Regions from separate parts of the Neorhizobium sp. CSC1952 genome, predicted to be linked through region 1. Evidence: predicted binding sites of a transcription regulator. Region 1 holds the regulator's gene; each other region holds the start of a gene.
The links. The regulator PhoB, encoded in region 1, activates phosphate uptake and scavenging genes when phosphate is short. The targets are predictions, from matches to a motif close to TGTCATNNANCTGTCAT.

Region 1 (5,016 bases):
CCGTGCCGGTCGAGTTCTCCGAGCAGGTCATCGACCCGCAGAACGAGCGGGCCACCGATCCGCAGAAGTTGATGACGGCGAACTACCCGATCCTCGCCCGCAACGCGGTTGCCAAGGTGCTCGGCGTGGCCGAGAACGACCGTGCCGGGCTGCGCGCCGTCAACCAGATGATCTCGGATGGCGTCCGCACCCAGCTTCGCGACATGGTCGTCGCCAATCCGTCGCTGATCGGCACGACGCAGACCGTCTCGCTGCTGGCCGCAGGCGATCTCGACTCCGCCTTCAAGGGCCAGATCGATCTTTCGGTTCCCGAGACCAACCGCAAGGTTTCCGACCGCCAGGTGGGCTGGATGAACCAGCTTGCCGAAAGCGGCGCGCTGGCGAAGCACTTCAATACCGGCATTTTCGTCAATGGCGCGTCGAGCCGTCCGGAGGCCGCCGGCGTCGGTGTCGCCCTCATCGGTTCGTTCTACATGATGCTGATCGTGCTGGTCCTGTCGCTGCCGATCGGCGTCGCCGCCTCGATCTATCTCGAGGAATTCGCCCCGAAGAACAGGTTCACCGACCTGATCGAGGTGAACATCAACAACCTCGCTGCCGTCCCCTCGATCGTCTACGGTCTTCTCGGGCTTGCCGTCTTCGTCAACTTCGCCGGCCTGCCGCGCTCCGCTTCCCTGGTGGGTGGCCTGGTTCTGACCCTGATGACGCTGCCGACGATCATCATCGCCACGCGCGCGGCGCTGAAGGCGGTGCCGCCATCGATCCGCGCGGCCGCCCTCGGCCTCGGCGCCTCCAAGATGCAGACGATCTTCCATCACGTCCTGCCGCTTGCCATGCCGGGCATCCTGACCGGGACCATCATCGGTCTCGCCCACGCGCTCGGCGAAACCGCACCGCTGCTTTTGATCGGCATGGTCGCCTTCGTGGCCAACTATCCGACCACGCCGCTCGATCCCTCGACGGCGCTGCCGGTGCAGATCTACATGTGGGCGAACGAAGCCGAGCGCGCGTTCGTCGAGCGTACCTCGGGAGCGATCATCATCCTGCTCCTGTTCCTCATCGTAATGAACGTTGGCGCAATTCTCTTGCGGCGGCGCTTTGAGCGTCGCTGGTAGAAGGAGTAGATACGATGAACATGATGTCGGAAGCAGCAGTTGAAAAGGCGCTGGACCAGAAGATGAGTGATGTTTCGCATAAGATGATCGGCAAGGACGTGTCCGTGTATTACGGCGAGAAGCGAGCGCTTTTCGACGTGAACCTCAACGTCCGCGAAAACACCGTGACGGCTCTTATCGGTCCCTCTGGCTGCGGCAAGTCCACCTTCCTGCGCTGCCTCAACCGCATGAACGACACGATCGAGAATTGCCGCGTCACCGGCAAGATCACCCTCGATACGGACGATATCTACGATCCGCAGATCGATGTCGTCGAACTGCGCGCCCGCGTCGGCATGGTCTTCCAGAAGCCGAACCCGTTCCCGAAGTCGATCTACGAGAACATCGCCTACGGCCCGCGCATCCACGGGCTGGCCAGGAACAAAGCCGACATGGACCAGATCGTCGAGGCGAGCCTCCAGCGCGCCGGCCTGTGGACGGAAGTCAAGGACCGCCTGCATGAATCCGGCACCGGCCTTTCGGGCGGCCAGCAGCAGCGCCTCTGCATCGCCCGCGCGGTCGCCGTATCGCCGGAAGTCATCCTCATGGACGAACCCTGCTCGGCGCTCGACCCGATCGCGACCGCCAAGGTCGAGGAGCTCATCCACGAGCTGCGCGCCAACTACACGATCGTCATCGTGACGCACTCGATGCAGCAGGCCGCCCGTGTGTCCCAGCGCACCGCCATGTTCCACCTCGGCCAGCTGGTCGAGGAGAACGACACGGACAAGATGTTCACCAACCCGGACGACCAGCGCACCCAGGATTACATCATGGGCCGTTTCGGCTGATCGGCCGGCTGTGCCGCCTGACATCAATTTCGAGGATTAGAAGATGGCATCGACCCATATCCTGTCGGCCTACGACGACGAACTGAAATATCTGAGCCGCCGCATTTCCGAAATGGGCGGTCTTGCCGAGCAGATGTGCTCGGACGCCGTACGCGCGCTTGTGAATTCCGACTCGGCGCTTGCCCAGAAGGTCATCTCCGACGACGTGATCCTGGATCACGCCGAGCGCGAGATCCAGGACAAGGCGATCGTCACGATCGCCAAGCGCCAGCCGATGGCGTCCGACCTGCGCGAGATCGTCGGCACCTTGCGCATCGCCGGCGATCTGGAACGCGTCGGCGATCTCGGCAAGAACACCGCCAAGCGGGTCATCGCGGTTCAGGGCACCGGCGTGCCGCGCAAGCTTGCCCGCGGCATCGAGCACCTTTCCGATCTCGCGCTCGTGCAGCTCAAGGAAGTGCTCGACGTCTATGCGAGCCGGTCCGCCGAGAAGGCGGAAGCGATCCGCATCCGCGACGAGGAAATCGACGCGATGTACACGTCCCTGTTCCGCGAGCTCCTCACCTACATGATGGAGGATCCGCGCAATATCACCACCTGCACGCATCTGCTGTTCTGCGCCAAGAACATCGAGCGGATCGGCGACCACGCCACCAACATCGCCGAGACGATCTACTACATGACGACGGGTGCCCAGCCGGAAGGCGAGCGTCCGAAGGACGATACGTCGAACACGCTCGGCGCCGTTACCGAGTAAAAACGGCACCGAATGACGGAATGCTGACGGAGCAGGGTGAGAATGCTGCCAAAAATCGCTGTCGTGGAGGATGAGGAAGCGCTGAGCGTGCTTCTTCGCTACAATCTCGAAGCCGAAGGTTATGACGTCGAGACGATCCTGCGGGGGGACGAGGCCGAGATAAGGCTTCAGGAGCGCACGCCGGATCTTCTGATCCTCGACTGGATGCTGCCCGGCGTTTCCGGCATCGAACTCTGCCGGCGCCTGCGCATGCGCCCGGAAACCGAGCGCCTGCCGATCATCATGCTGACGGCCCGCGGCGAGGAGAGCGAGCGTGTCCGCGGCCTGGCCACGGGTGCGGACGACTATGTGGTCAAGCCCTTCTCGACGCCGGAGCTTATGGCCCGCGTCAAGGCGATGCTGCGGCGGGCGCGCCCGGAAGTGCTCTCCAGCGTTCTGCGCTGCGGCGACATCGAGCTCGACCGCGAGACCCACCGCGTGCATCGCAAGAGCCGTGAGGTCCGCCTCGGCCCGACGGAATTCCGCCTGCTGGAGTTCCTGATGGCATCGCCCGGCCGCGTCTTCTCCCGTTCGCAGCTCCTGGACGGCGTCTGGGGCCACGACATCTACGTGGACGAGCGCACAGTCGACGTGCATGTGGGGCGCCTGCGCAAGGCGTTGAATTTCTCCAACATGCAGGATGTCATCCGCACCGTCCGCGGTGCGGGTTATTCGATGGAATCCTGATCGCTGGAAGAGGCGCGCGTCATCGCGCCTCAGCCTCCTGCCATTCCGGCAGCGGAAACAGCCGGTCGTAGGCCCAGTTGAAGGCGAAGGCATAGAAGACGTAGAAGACGGCAAAAGCCACGTCCATGACCAGCGCTTCCCACAGGCTGATATCGAGATACCAGGCGACGAAGGGCAGAAGCACGATCAGCAGGCCTACCTCGAAAAGGATGGCATGGCCGACGCGGATTGCCGGCGTTTTCTGCGTGCCGCCGGTCAGCCGCCGCATCAGATGGTCGAAACCGAGATTGTAGAGATAGTTCCAGCCGGTCGCGATCGTCGCACCGCCGATTGCGATGACGCCGATGTCGGAGAGCGGTTTGCCGAAGGCAAGCGCCCCGAGCGGCGTGACGATGAGAAGCGCGATGACTTCGAAGCTGATGGCGTGGCGGATACGGTCGCGGGTCGAGCGCATGATATTCCCCGGTGGGTTCGTTCCGGGTCGTCCCGGAGTTTTGGCCCGATATTGGGGGAGGTCGTCCTCGCATCCTTGAGATAGGTGCTTTCGCACTGCTCGGCAAGCCGCGGCAGGGCATAGCTGCCATGCACACGAAAAAAGCGGGCCTCGAAGCCCGCTTCAGCTTGATGACAAATCTTGCGTCTCGCTCGGCGTCATCCTCGGCCTTGTGCCGAGGATCTGTAAACATCGATGGTTTGCAGATGCTCGGGACAGGCCTGAGCAAGACGATCAGAGATTTTCGAACCTTTGTCGGCAGTCTGAAGCGATCTCGAAGCCCGCTTTCAATTCATTCTCGTGCCGCGTTCGTGTCAGGCCCGGGCACTCGCCCTGCGGCGGTCGTGAACCGGCTGATAGGCAAGCCGCGTGTGATAGCCGCAATAGGGCGAATTGTCCGGGGAGTCGCAGCCGCAGAAGTGGAAATCTTCCTTGAGCGGATCGCCGACCGGCCACTTGCAGGTGCGCTCGGTGAGTTCCGTCAGGGCGAGGCGACGGGAGATCGGCACCACCACATTGGCGGCCGGACGATATTCCATCTCCTCGAAAGCCTCGACTTCGATCTCTTCCTTGAGAAGAGTTGCGCCGACCGCGCGGGCGACGGTCCGGGTGGCGACGCGCGACGCATAGTTCGGAGCCCGGGGCGCCGATGTGGTCCGCTTGGCGGCCGAACGGCCCGTGGCCACCGTGCCGCCGGCTTTCGCCCGGCCCGGCAGGCTGAGGCGGTGCACCTTGCCGATCACGGCATTGCGGCTCACGCCTCCGAGCTGTGCGGCGATCTGGCTGGCGCTCAAGCCTTCCGACCACAATCTCTTCAGTTTTTCGACGCGCTCGTCTGTCCAGTTCATGCCCGTTCTCCGCCTTTGGACGTTGCAGGCATGCAGAATCCTTCCACCTTTGCTGCAGACATCATTCCGCAACACCCACTACATCTATGCTTGAGGTGACTAGTTCCGCCGCATGCAGTCTAGTAATTGACGATTAACCTAGTGTGAGGCTGACTCCGTGGCAAGAGTCGGGAGAATCTGCAGGAATCGATTTCTTGGTTTTCCCCAACTTGCTGTTGGAGAGAGTCATTTTTGTCACATATGCAGG
Region 2 (5,016 bases), 330 kb from region 1:
CCCCGGCCGAATTCGAAGGATTGGTGACCGATCAGCCGGCGGCGCAGCCAGGCGGAGAACTGGTCGACGCAGATGACGGTGATCAGCAGAAGGATGATGATCGCATAGGTCTTGGCCGCATGGTCGCGGCCGATCGACAGGCTGAAGACCTCGCCGATGCCGCCGCCGCCGACCGCGCCGATAATGGTCGAGGCGCGCACGTTGATCTCGGTTCTGAGCAGCGTATAGGAGACGAAGTTCGGCAGAACCTGCGGCAGGATCGCGAAGCGCACGCGCTCCACCCAGCTCGCGCCGGCGGCCCGCAGGCCCTCGTCGGGCTTCATGTCGGCATTCTCGACCACTTCGAAGAACAGTTTTCCGAGCGCGCCGACCGTGTGGATCCAGACGGCGATGATCGCCGAGATCGGGCCGATCGACAGGATGGCCGCGAGAAGCCCGGCAATGACGATTTCCGGGAAGGCGCGCATGATTTCCATGATCCGGCGGACGAACCACCGCACGGCCCGCGACCCGACCAGGTTGGATGCGGCGAAGAAGCAGAGCACGAACGCGCCGCTGGCGCCGAGAATGGTCGAGACGATGGCGATATTGATGGTGATCGCCAGCTGATAGAAGAAATTGGGAATGTAGAAGCTGTCGGTGATCCAGATGCGGTCGCTGGTATAGTCGTATTTGATCGAGCCGTCCGCATAGGGCGACGGCAGGTCGAACATGGCGCGGAAAATCTCCAGCGGACTGTCCGGCACGAAGCTCTTCATGAAATCGAACAGATAGGGAAGCCGCTCGAAGAATTTGCCGGAATTGGCGCTGTTGGCAAAATCGAGCGAGGCGCCGAGCACGATCAGGAAGACCGCGATCGAGACGAGGGTATAGATGCGCCGGGTGCGCACCTGGCTCTGGTAATGGTCGAGGATGGTGCGGGAGCTTCCTGTGAGCCCGCTCGGATGGTCGGCTCCGGCCACGTGCGCCATGGGGGCTTCCTTGCTTCCTTATTAAGCGAGCGGCGGCACCGTCAGATGCCGCCGCAGGATTGATGAGGCTTGAGATCAGCCGCCGATGACCGACTTACGGGCGTCGATGATCGTCTGGTAGAAGCTCTGGTCGACCGGTGCCCAGTCGACATAGCCGCCGCCCGTGAAGTTGTCGAAGCAGGTCTTGTCCGTCTTCGGCAGTTCGGCGAAATAGGCGGTGACCTTCTTCTGGACGTCGGCCGGCAGCTTCTGGGAAACCATCAGCGGGCCGTTCGGGATCAGCGGCGACTTCCAGACTTCGACGATGTCGTCCATGTCGAGCAGGCCCTTGGAGACCATGATGTGCAGGTTGCCGGAGGAGTAGCCCTGCGACCAGTCGCCGGTGCCGGAGCCGAACGTGGTGCCGACGTCGAACTTCTTGTCGAGAACGCCGAGAACGAGGTTTTCATGGCCGCCGCCGAAGTCGGACGAAGCGAAATACTGTTTGACCGGCATGCCGATGTCCTTCGGCAGCGAAACGTTCGGAACGAGGTAGCCGGAGGTGGAGTCCGGATCGGCGAAGCCGAGCTTCTTGCCCTTGGCGTCGGCGAGCGTCTTGATGCCCGAGTCCTTGCGGGCGACCATGATCGAGTAGTAGCCGGTCGAACCGTCGGCCTGCTTGGTGGTCAGGACGGGGGTGACGGCGTTCGGATCCTTGAGGTAGATCGAAGCATAGGAGGAAGCGCCCATGACGGCGAGGTCGATCGTGCCGCCGAGCAGGCCCTGGATGACGCCGTTGTAGTTCGGCGACGGGAAGAGCTGGACTTCGGAAACGCCGGTGGCCTTGATGAGGCCGGGCTTGACGCACTCGGTGCGGCGAACCTGGTCGGCTTCGTTTTCGCCGCCGTCGAGACCGATGCGCAGGACCTTGACGTCCTGGGCGGCAGCGTTGCCGGCGAGAGCAGCGACAGCGATCGTCGCCATCAGGATCTTGCGGAATGCAGACATGGAAGTCTCCTTTAGTGACATGGTTTTGTCGGTGTTACGGCCGTCGTCCCCCTCGGCCGTAAAGGGGTCAGCGCGCGACGGCTGCTTCGGCCATCGCGCCGGAAAGAACGACATCGGGGCGTTTCGTCGAGGCGAGGCTGGTCGATGTCATGGACTCGTCGATACCGGCTCCGTCCCTGTCGGAGCCGTAGATTTCGCGGACCGCCGCCGCATCGAGCGCCTGCGGCGGCCCGTCGAAAACCACGCGGCCGCCGGCCATGCCGATGATGCGCTCGCAATAGCTGCGGGCAGTATCGAGCGTGTGCAGGTTGGTGATGACGGTGATGCCTTCGCGTTCGTTGATGTCCCGCAGCGCATCCATGACGATCTTGGCATTCAGCGGGTCGAGCGAGGCGATCGGCTCGTCGGCGAGCACCATTTTCGGCGCCTGCATGAGGGCGCGGGCGATCGCGACGCGCTGCTGCTGGCCGCCGGAAAGCGTTCCGGCCGGCTGCAGCGCCGTCTGCTCGATACCGAGCCTTTCGAGCGCGGCCATCGCCATGACGCGCTCGTCGCGGCTGAAGATCTTCAGGAGGCTCATCACTGTCGAACGGTGGTTGAGGCGGCCGAGCAGCACATTGGTCATCACGTCGAGACGCGGCACCAGGTTGAACTGCTGGAAGATCATCGCGCAGTCGCGCTGCCAGTTGCGCAGCGAGACGCCCTTCAGCGCCGAGACCTCGACCCCGCCGAAATGGATGGAGCCGGAACTCGGCTCCTGCAGGCGGTTGATCATCCGCAGGAGGGTGGATTTGCCGGCGCCGGAACGGCCGATGACGCCGACCATCTGGCCCTGGGGAATCTCGACGTTCACGGCATTGACCGCGATACGGTCGCCAAAACGGCGGGTGACATTCCTCAGCTCGAACTTCATGCTCTTCTGCCCGTCCAATCCTCTTATACGATTTCGATTAGCGGGGGTTCGTGAAGCCTGAATGTCGGTTTTATGTCGGTATTGTTACAATCCCCTGATGTTCGTAACGGTTATGTTACGACGCATGGCGCGACAGGAATTCCTCCGCCGGAAGAGCCCGGAAATCCTCAAGAGCGGCCCTCAGTTTCCGGTGGTCCCAATCCCACCAGGCGAGCCGGTCCATCGCCTCGCCGACCGCTTTTGTGAAACGCTCGCGGATGAGCTTCGCCGGCACGCCGCCGACGATCGTATAGGGCGCGACGTTCTTCGAGACGACCGCGCCGGCGCCGATCACCGCGCCGTTGCCGACGGTGACGCCCGGCAGCACGGTCGCGCCGTGGCCGATCCAGACGTCGTGGCCGATGACGACGCGATGGTCGCGCCGCCATTCGAAGAAGCTTTGCTCGTCTTCGGCATCGTCCCAATAGTTCGCGGCACGATAGGTGAAATGGTGCAGCGTCGCCCGCCAGGTCGGATGGTTGGTGGCGTTGAGGCGCACGGAAGCGGCCATGTTGACGAACTTGCCGATCGTCGCGCACCAGATCGAACCGTCCTGCATGATGTAGGAATAGTCGCCGATCTCGGCCTCCGAGATGCGGCAGCGCTCGGCGACTTCCGTATAGCGGCCGAGCGTGGAATTGGTGACGCTGGCGCTCGGATGGACGAGCGGCTCGATGCCGAGTTTCTTGCTCACGCTGCAACCGCCTTTCGGGGAGAGAACTGCGACACGTCGAGAACGCGGTCGGCGACGGCCTCGCGCACTTCCTCGTCGTGGAAGATGCCGAGGAGGGCGACGCCCTCGCGCTTCTTTTTCGCGATCATCTCGACGACGACCCGCCGGTTGACGGCGTCGAGCGAAGCGGTCGGCTCGTCGAGAAGCAGGATGCGGTGGCTGGTGATGAAGCCGCGGGCGATGTTGACGCGCTGCTGCTCGCCGCCGGAAAAGGTCGCAGGCGGCAGCGACCAGAGCTCCCGGGGCAGGTTGAGCTTCGCGAGCAATCCGGAGGCTTTTTCCCTTGCCTCCGGAGCCTCGACGCCGTGGGCGACGAGCGGTTCGGCGACCACGTCGAGGGCCGCGACACGCGGCACCGTGCGCAGGAACTGGCTGACATAGCCCATCGTATGCCGGCGCACGTCGAGAATGGTGCGCGGATCGGCACCGGCGATGTCGACCAGCCGGTCCTTGTGGTCCACGAGGATCTGGCCGGCATCGACGGCATAGTTGCCGTAGAGCATTTTCAGGATCGAGCTCTTGCCGATGCCGGAAGGGCCGCCGAGCACGACGCATTCGCCGCTGGCGACGGAGAAGTTCACGTCGTTGACGACCGGCAGCTTGATGCCGTCGCGCAGGTGCATGGTGAAGCTCTTGAAGACTTCCGAGACGACGAGGGGGGTGGCCATGACGATATCTCCCTCAAACCTGCAGGATCGAAGACACGAGAAGCTGGGTATAGGGCTCGCGCGGATCGTCGAGCACCCGGTCGGTGAGCCCGTGCTCGATCACGTGGCCGTCCTTCATCACCATCATCCGGTGCGACAGCAGGCGCGCGACGGCGAGATCGTGGGTGACGACGATCGCCGACAGGCCGAGATCGTTGACGAGGCCGCGCACGAGGTCGAGCAGGCGCGCCTGGACCGAAACGTCGAGGCCGCCGGTAGGCTCGTCCATGAAGACGAGGCGGGGGCCGGTGACGAGATTGCGGGCGATCTGCAGGCGCTGGCGCATACCGCCGGAAAAGGCGCGGGGCTGGTCGTCGATGCGGTCGGTGCCGATCTCGACGCGGGCGAGCCAGTCGCTCGCCGTCTCGCGGATCCTGCCGTAGTGCCGGTCGCCGATCGCCATCAGCCGCTCGCCGACATTGGCGCCGGCCGAAACCGTCATGCGCAGCCCGTCGGCCGGGTTCTGGTGCACGAAGCCCCAGTCGGTGCGCATCAGGAAGCGGCGCTCGGCCTCGCTCATATGGTAGAGGTCGCGGAAATTGCCGTCGCGCATCCGGTACTCGACACTGCCGGCCGTCGGCATGAGCCGCGTGGAAAGGCAGTTGAGCAGCGTCGTCTTGCCCGAACCGGATTCGCCGACGATCGCGAGCACCTCGCCCGGCCACA
Region 3 (5,016 bases), 820 kb from region 1:
GCCGCCAAGGACTCCAAGGATCCCGCCTGGCAGGCGGTTTCCAAGAGCCGCCGTTCGCTTCTGCCCTTCGGCGCCATCGCCATGCAGGAGGTGCTGACCGCCATGAAGCCCGCCAAGGTGAGCTTTTCGGCGCAGGGGGTTCGCGAAGGCTATCTCTATTCCCGGCTGTCCGACGAGGAACAGGCGAGCGATCCGCTGCTCGTCGCGGCCGACCAGCTCGCCATCCTGCGTGCCCGCTCGCCGGAACACGCCCGCGAGCTCGCCGAATGGACCGGCCGCATGGTGCCGGTGTTCGGCATCGAGGAGACGGAGGAGGAGAGCCGCTACCGGCAAGCCGCCTGCCTGCTGGCCGACATAAGCTGGCGCGCCCATCCCGATTATCGCGGCCTGCAGGCGCTGAACCTGATCGCCCATTCCTCCTTCGTCGGCATCACCCATGCGGGCCGCGCCTATCTGGCGCTCGCCAACTACCACCGTTTCGAAGGGCTGCACGACGACGGCACGACCGGCCCGCTCGCCACCATCGCCACGCCGCGTCTGCTCGATCTCGCCAAGCTTCTCGGCGGCCTGCTGCGCGTCGTCTACCTCTTCTCGGCCTCCATGCCCGGCGTCGTCCACAACCTGACCTTCCGCCCGTCGTCCGACCCCGATCTCGATCTGGAATTCGTGGTGCCGCATGCCTACCGCGATTTCGCCGGCGAACGGCTGGATGGCCGCCTGCAGCAGCTCGCAAGGCTCACCGGCAAGCGACTGGCGTTCCGGTTCGAGTAGATTTTCGGGAGGTCCGGCTGCCGCTTTTTTTAGCTTTACGGGCGGCTCGGCGGGACCGTAAAAAACATGTGACCACTCTTGAAAAAAGAGCAGGCCGGGTTCCGCGGAGATGGCCGCGTCATTTAACCCATTGATATCGCACGATGCGTGAGCCGGGCGTGATCCGATCGTGATTGTTGTCTTTTACTGCATAAAGCGATTAGTTTTTCGGCGGTAATAAATCCGCGGCCCAGTTCCGATTTGTGATGCATGCCGGTTGGCCACCGAGGTCTTCCAAGAAGCCGGCGTAAAGCAAAGAAGGAAACATGGACATGAAAAAGATAGTCGCAATCGCCCTTCTCACCGCCGTTGCAGGCGGTTCTTCGGCCTTCGCCCTGGAGCCGATCCCGGGCAGCATCACCTATGGCGGACAGCCGGCGACACGGCTGGAAAAAGCCCCGGTCGGCAGCCCCGTGCCGCATCAGTTCCGCGCCAACGGCCAGCTCTACAACGAGACCTATATCATTCAGCCGGACCGCAGCCTGAAGCTCGTCAGCCGCAGGACCTCTTCCGTCGCGAACTGACGCCGGACCGGAAAGGGCATGAACGGAAAAGAGCGTCCGGTTTCCGCCGGACGCTCTTTCGTTTTATGGCCTACTTCGCAGCCAGGAACTCGGCGGCTTCGATCAGGCTGAACTCGTTGTTGTCGGCCTTGTCGACGGCGCGGCCGGCGGAGAAGGGCAGGTTGTTGTCGTTGCCGATGACGAGGTGCGTGGCGTCGACCACGTCGACGTTCTCGATCGTCACGAAGGGCATGTTGTAGACGCCCGCCACATTGCCGGCCTTCTTCCTGTTGTCCGGGTCCTGGATGTTCATGAGATCGATGTAGCCGATCTTGCGGACCGCCTTGCCGGCATTGGCGTCGTTCATCTCGATCTTGTAGACGCGCTTGTGCCTGGCGGGCGCGTTGAAGCAGGTCGGCTCGGGCTTCGCCGGATCGGCACAGGCCTTGTCGGCGGTGCCGGCCCCGTTGTCGCGCTCGATGACGAGGGCGGTGGTGGCGTCGATCATGTTGAAGTCGCCGATCGCCTCGCCGCCCTTGGAGAGCGGATAGAGCCAGGAGCGGCCGGTCCAGGTCTTGGCGGCGACGTCGAATTCGATGACGCGCAGCGCGGTCAGGCCGTCGGCCTGCTCCACCTGGCCGTCCTCCTTGTAAAGCGGGCCTTCCAGGAGACCGTAAAGCCTGGAGCCGTCCTTCGACATGGCAAGCCCCTCATAGCCGCCCGAGCGCTTCACGTTGAAGGCCGGCATCTTCGAAACCGGGTTGCCGGGAAGCTGGATGAGCGGGTTGTCGGGGGAGGTGACCGGCTTGCCGTCGACCATGGTCGGGATGACGTCGGTCAGGCGGCCCTCGTTATCGACCTTGAGCAGGTAGGGCCCGAACTCGTCGCCGAGCCAGAAACCGTCGGCGACGGGCTGGATGGATTCGATGTCGAAATCGGCGCCGGTGAGGTAACGGGTGTCCGAACCTTCCATGGCGATCGGGAAGGGCGCGACCTTGTTCGGGTCGGACAGGAAGACGTGCTTGACCATCTCCGCCTTGTTGGTCGTCCAGTCGAACTTCATCTGGTGCAGGAAGAGCATGGAGTCGGAAGAAGTCGCCTTCGAGCCGAAGCCGTTGTCCGACAGCGTCCAGAACGTGCCGTCGGGCATGGTCTTGATGCCGGAGAAACCCTGGACCGGCTGGCCGTCGAGCGGCAGCTTGACGTCGGTGACGCGCGCCCCGTCCTTGCCGGGCAGCGTGCCGAGCGCTTCGGTGCGCTTGCGGTCGGACGTGGTGAATTTGCCGGACGTCTTCAGGAAGGCGGGCGCATCGGCCGGCGCCGGCACGACGGTGTTGGCCGGCAGGATGGCCTGGCCGGCGAGCCTGGCCGGAAAGACCTTGTCGTCGGCGGAAGCGGAGCCGCCGATCAGCGCGGCGAGCGCAACGGTGGCGAGCAGAAGTCGGGTCATGGAAGCACCTGTTGGTTGGCGTGTCGAAGACGCCAATCGGTTAAGGTGCCTGCGTGACGGTGAGGTGATGGAACCTTGAAGCTTCGATGAAGCTTTGATGACCGGATTTTTACAGGCGTTTGAGAGTTTTAGGCGCTTCTCTGCAGCGCCTGCCAGCGGCCGGGCGTCATGCCGAACGTCTTCTTGAAATGGCGGGTGAAGTGGGCCTGGTCGGCAAAGCCGGCATCGGCCGCCGCATCCGCCAGGCTGCCGCCCCGCGACAGCAGGGCCTTCGCGCGGTCGAGCCGCCGCATGACGAGGTAGCGGTGCGGGCTCGTGCCGAGAAGGCGGCGGAACTGCCGCGCGGTCGTATAGCGGTCGAAGCCGCTGATCTCTTCGAGTTCTTCGGAAGAAACCGTCCGGTCGCAGTTTTCCCGCAGGTGGTCCCGGCAGCGCAGAACCGCGGCTTGCGCAGGCGGCGTTCCCGCATCGGCCTTCCGGGCGTCCGCATGGCGCCAGAGGCCTGCCGAAAGCCGCACGACCAGGTCGTCGAGCAGCAGTTCCTGCGGTTCGGCGTCGAGATCGTCGAGCGCTTCGGCAAGACATTGGCGGAACTCGGCGTCCGAGATCACCGGATTGGGCACGAAGGGCAGGCCCCCTCTACCTGCCGCCGCTTCGATCAGCCGCTCCGGCGGCAGGTAGAGCATGCGGTAGCGCAGGCCGTCGTCCGTGCCGGCGGCGCCGTCATGCACCTCGTCTGGATGCAGCACGATGACGTTGCCGGGCAGGCTGGCGCGCGCGGCGCCCCGATAGTGAAAGGTCTGCACGCCGGAAAGCGTGAGCCCCAGCGCATAGGTATCGTGCCGGTGCGGCGAAAAGCCGTTGCCGTGGAACCGCGCCTCGATCCGCTCGATGCCGCGCGAGGAAGGGGCCTCGACGATGCCGTCCGGCTTCTCCGCCCCTTCGCACGATCGTTCAAGACGGCCCGCATCCGCGGCGGCTATCTCGTTCGGGTCTGCATAATCCCGGGCATAGCCCTCGACGGAGTTTCTCTTCATGTTCGATACCAAGATCGCGATCGTGCTTCGCGATGACCTCGCCCCCTGGCAAGGGCTCAACGTGACCGCATTCCTGATGAGCGGCGTCGTCGCCCAAAGCCCTGCGATCATCGGCGAACCATACCGGGATGCGGCGGGGAATGTCTACAATCCGCTGAGCGTCCAGCCGGTCGTGGTGCTGTCCGCCGACCAGGAGACGCTCAGGACCATTCACCGCCGCGCGCTGGAACGCGAGGTGACGACCTCCGCCTATGTCGAGGAAATGTTCGCGACCGGCCACGACGCGGCCAACCGCGAAGTCTTTTCCCGGTTCTCGCCCGACGATGCGAAGCTGGTCGGCATCGCGCTGAGGGCCGATAAGAAGATCGTCGACAAGATCACCAGGGGTGCGAGGATGCACGCCTAGGGCAGTGTCCTCACGCTTCGAGCGCCAATGTCGCGAAGCTGGCGAGCCAGTGTTCGCCCATATAGTCGCCCGCGACATGGGGGAGGGCGCCGGCGAGATGCTCCCCGGCCGCCTTCTCCATGATCGGCCGGCGCGGGTCGCCTTCCGGCAGAGCCCTGGCGAGCGAACGCCAGCACCAGGCGCGGGAGAGGTTGAGCCCGTCGAGATGGGCGATCTTGCCGTCCGAACGATCGGAGACGGAGGCCGGCGAGAAGAGGGTGGCGGGTTTTCGGGCCTCGATCTCCGGCAGGAAACGATCGAACCACGGCAGAAAATCCTGCCGCGGCATCAGCCGCCGCATGCATTCGGCCTCGACGAGTGCGGAGGACAGGAAATCGTCGCCGGAGGGCTCGCCCCAGGCCGGGCAGGCCTCGTCCTGACCGTACCAGCCAAGCGCCGTCTCCCGAAGAAGTTGGCCGAGCGCCGCGTCCTCCACGCTCTCGGCATAGTCGGCCGCGAGCCGCATTGCGAAAGCGGTGTTGAAATGCGTGCCGACCCGTACCGGATAGGTGGCGATCGGCAGGAAATCGGTGAACCTCTGCACGAAGACATCGGAAAGAGGCTTCAGGTTCCGGAACCACCGCCGGTCGTCGAGCAGCGAAAGTTCGGCCGAAAGCTTCAGCAGCCAGCCCCAGCCATAGGGGCGCTCGAAACCGCGGGCGAGCGGATGCGCCATGGTGGAGCACTCGCCCTCGACCTTTTCCGGCACCAGCATCTCGTTAAACAGGGCGCGGATGTCTTCTGCGGCCGGGATGTCCGGAAATTTCCGGA

Region 2: the regulator PhoB is predicted to act here: its motif matches at 2,933-2,949, upstream of phnC (phosphonate ABC transporter ATP-binding protein).
Region 3: the regulator PhoB is predicted to act here: its motif matches at 2,850-2,866, upstream of QTA58_RS01290 (esterase-like activity of phytase family protein).

What each region holds. Positions count from the first base shown of each region.
Region 1 covers NZ_CP128416.1:1,066,664-1,071,679, reverse strand. Annotated here, with positions in the region: gene pstA (phosphate ABC transporter permease PstA) at 1-1,115, shown strand, start outside; gene pstB (phosphate ABC transporter ATP-binding protein PstB) at 1,130-1,945, shown strand; gene phoU (phosphate signaling complex protein PhoU) at 1,989-2,702, shown strand; gene phoB (phosphate regulon transcriptional regulator PhoB) at 2,745-3,428, shown strand; gene QTA58_RS05535 (PACE efflux transporter) at 3,448-3,882, opposite strand; gene QTA58_RS05530 (GcrA family cell cycle regulator) at 4,236-4,769, opposite strand.
Region 2 covers NZ_CP128416.1:1,393,904-1,398,919, reverse strand. Annotated here, with positions in the region: gene phnE (phosphonate ABC transporter, permease protein PhnE) at 1-971, opposite strand, end outside; gene phnD (phosphonate ABC transporter substrate-binding protein) at 1,047-1,958, opposite strand; gene phnC (phosphonate ABC transporter ATP-binding protein) at 2,026-2,871, opposite strand; gene QTA58_RS07215 (DapH/DapD/GlmU-related protein) at 2,987-3,604, opposite strand; gene phnL (phosphonate C-P lyase system protein PhnL) at 3,601-4,311, opposite strand; gene phnK (phosphonate C-P lyase system protein PhnK) at 4,325-5,016, opposite strand, start outside.
Region 3 covers NZ_CP128416.1:249,310-254,325, reverse strand. Annotated here, with positions in the region: gene ppx (exopolyphosphatase) at 1-771, shown strand, start outside; gene QTA58_RS01295 (hypothetical protein) at 1,083-1,334, shown strand; gene QTA58_RS01290 (esterase-like activity of phytase family protein) at 1,405-2,763, opposite strand; gene QTA58_RS01285 (AraC family transcriptional regulator) at 2,892-3,800, opposite strand; gene QTA58_RS01280 (DUF2000 family protein) at 3,799-4,206, shown strand; gene QTA58_RS01275 (DUF2891 domain-containing protein) at 4,217-5,016, opposite strand, start outside.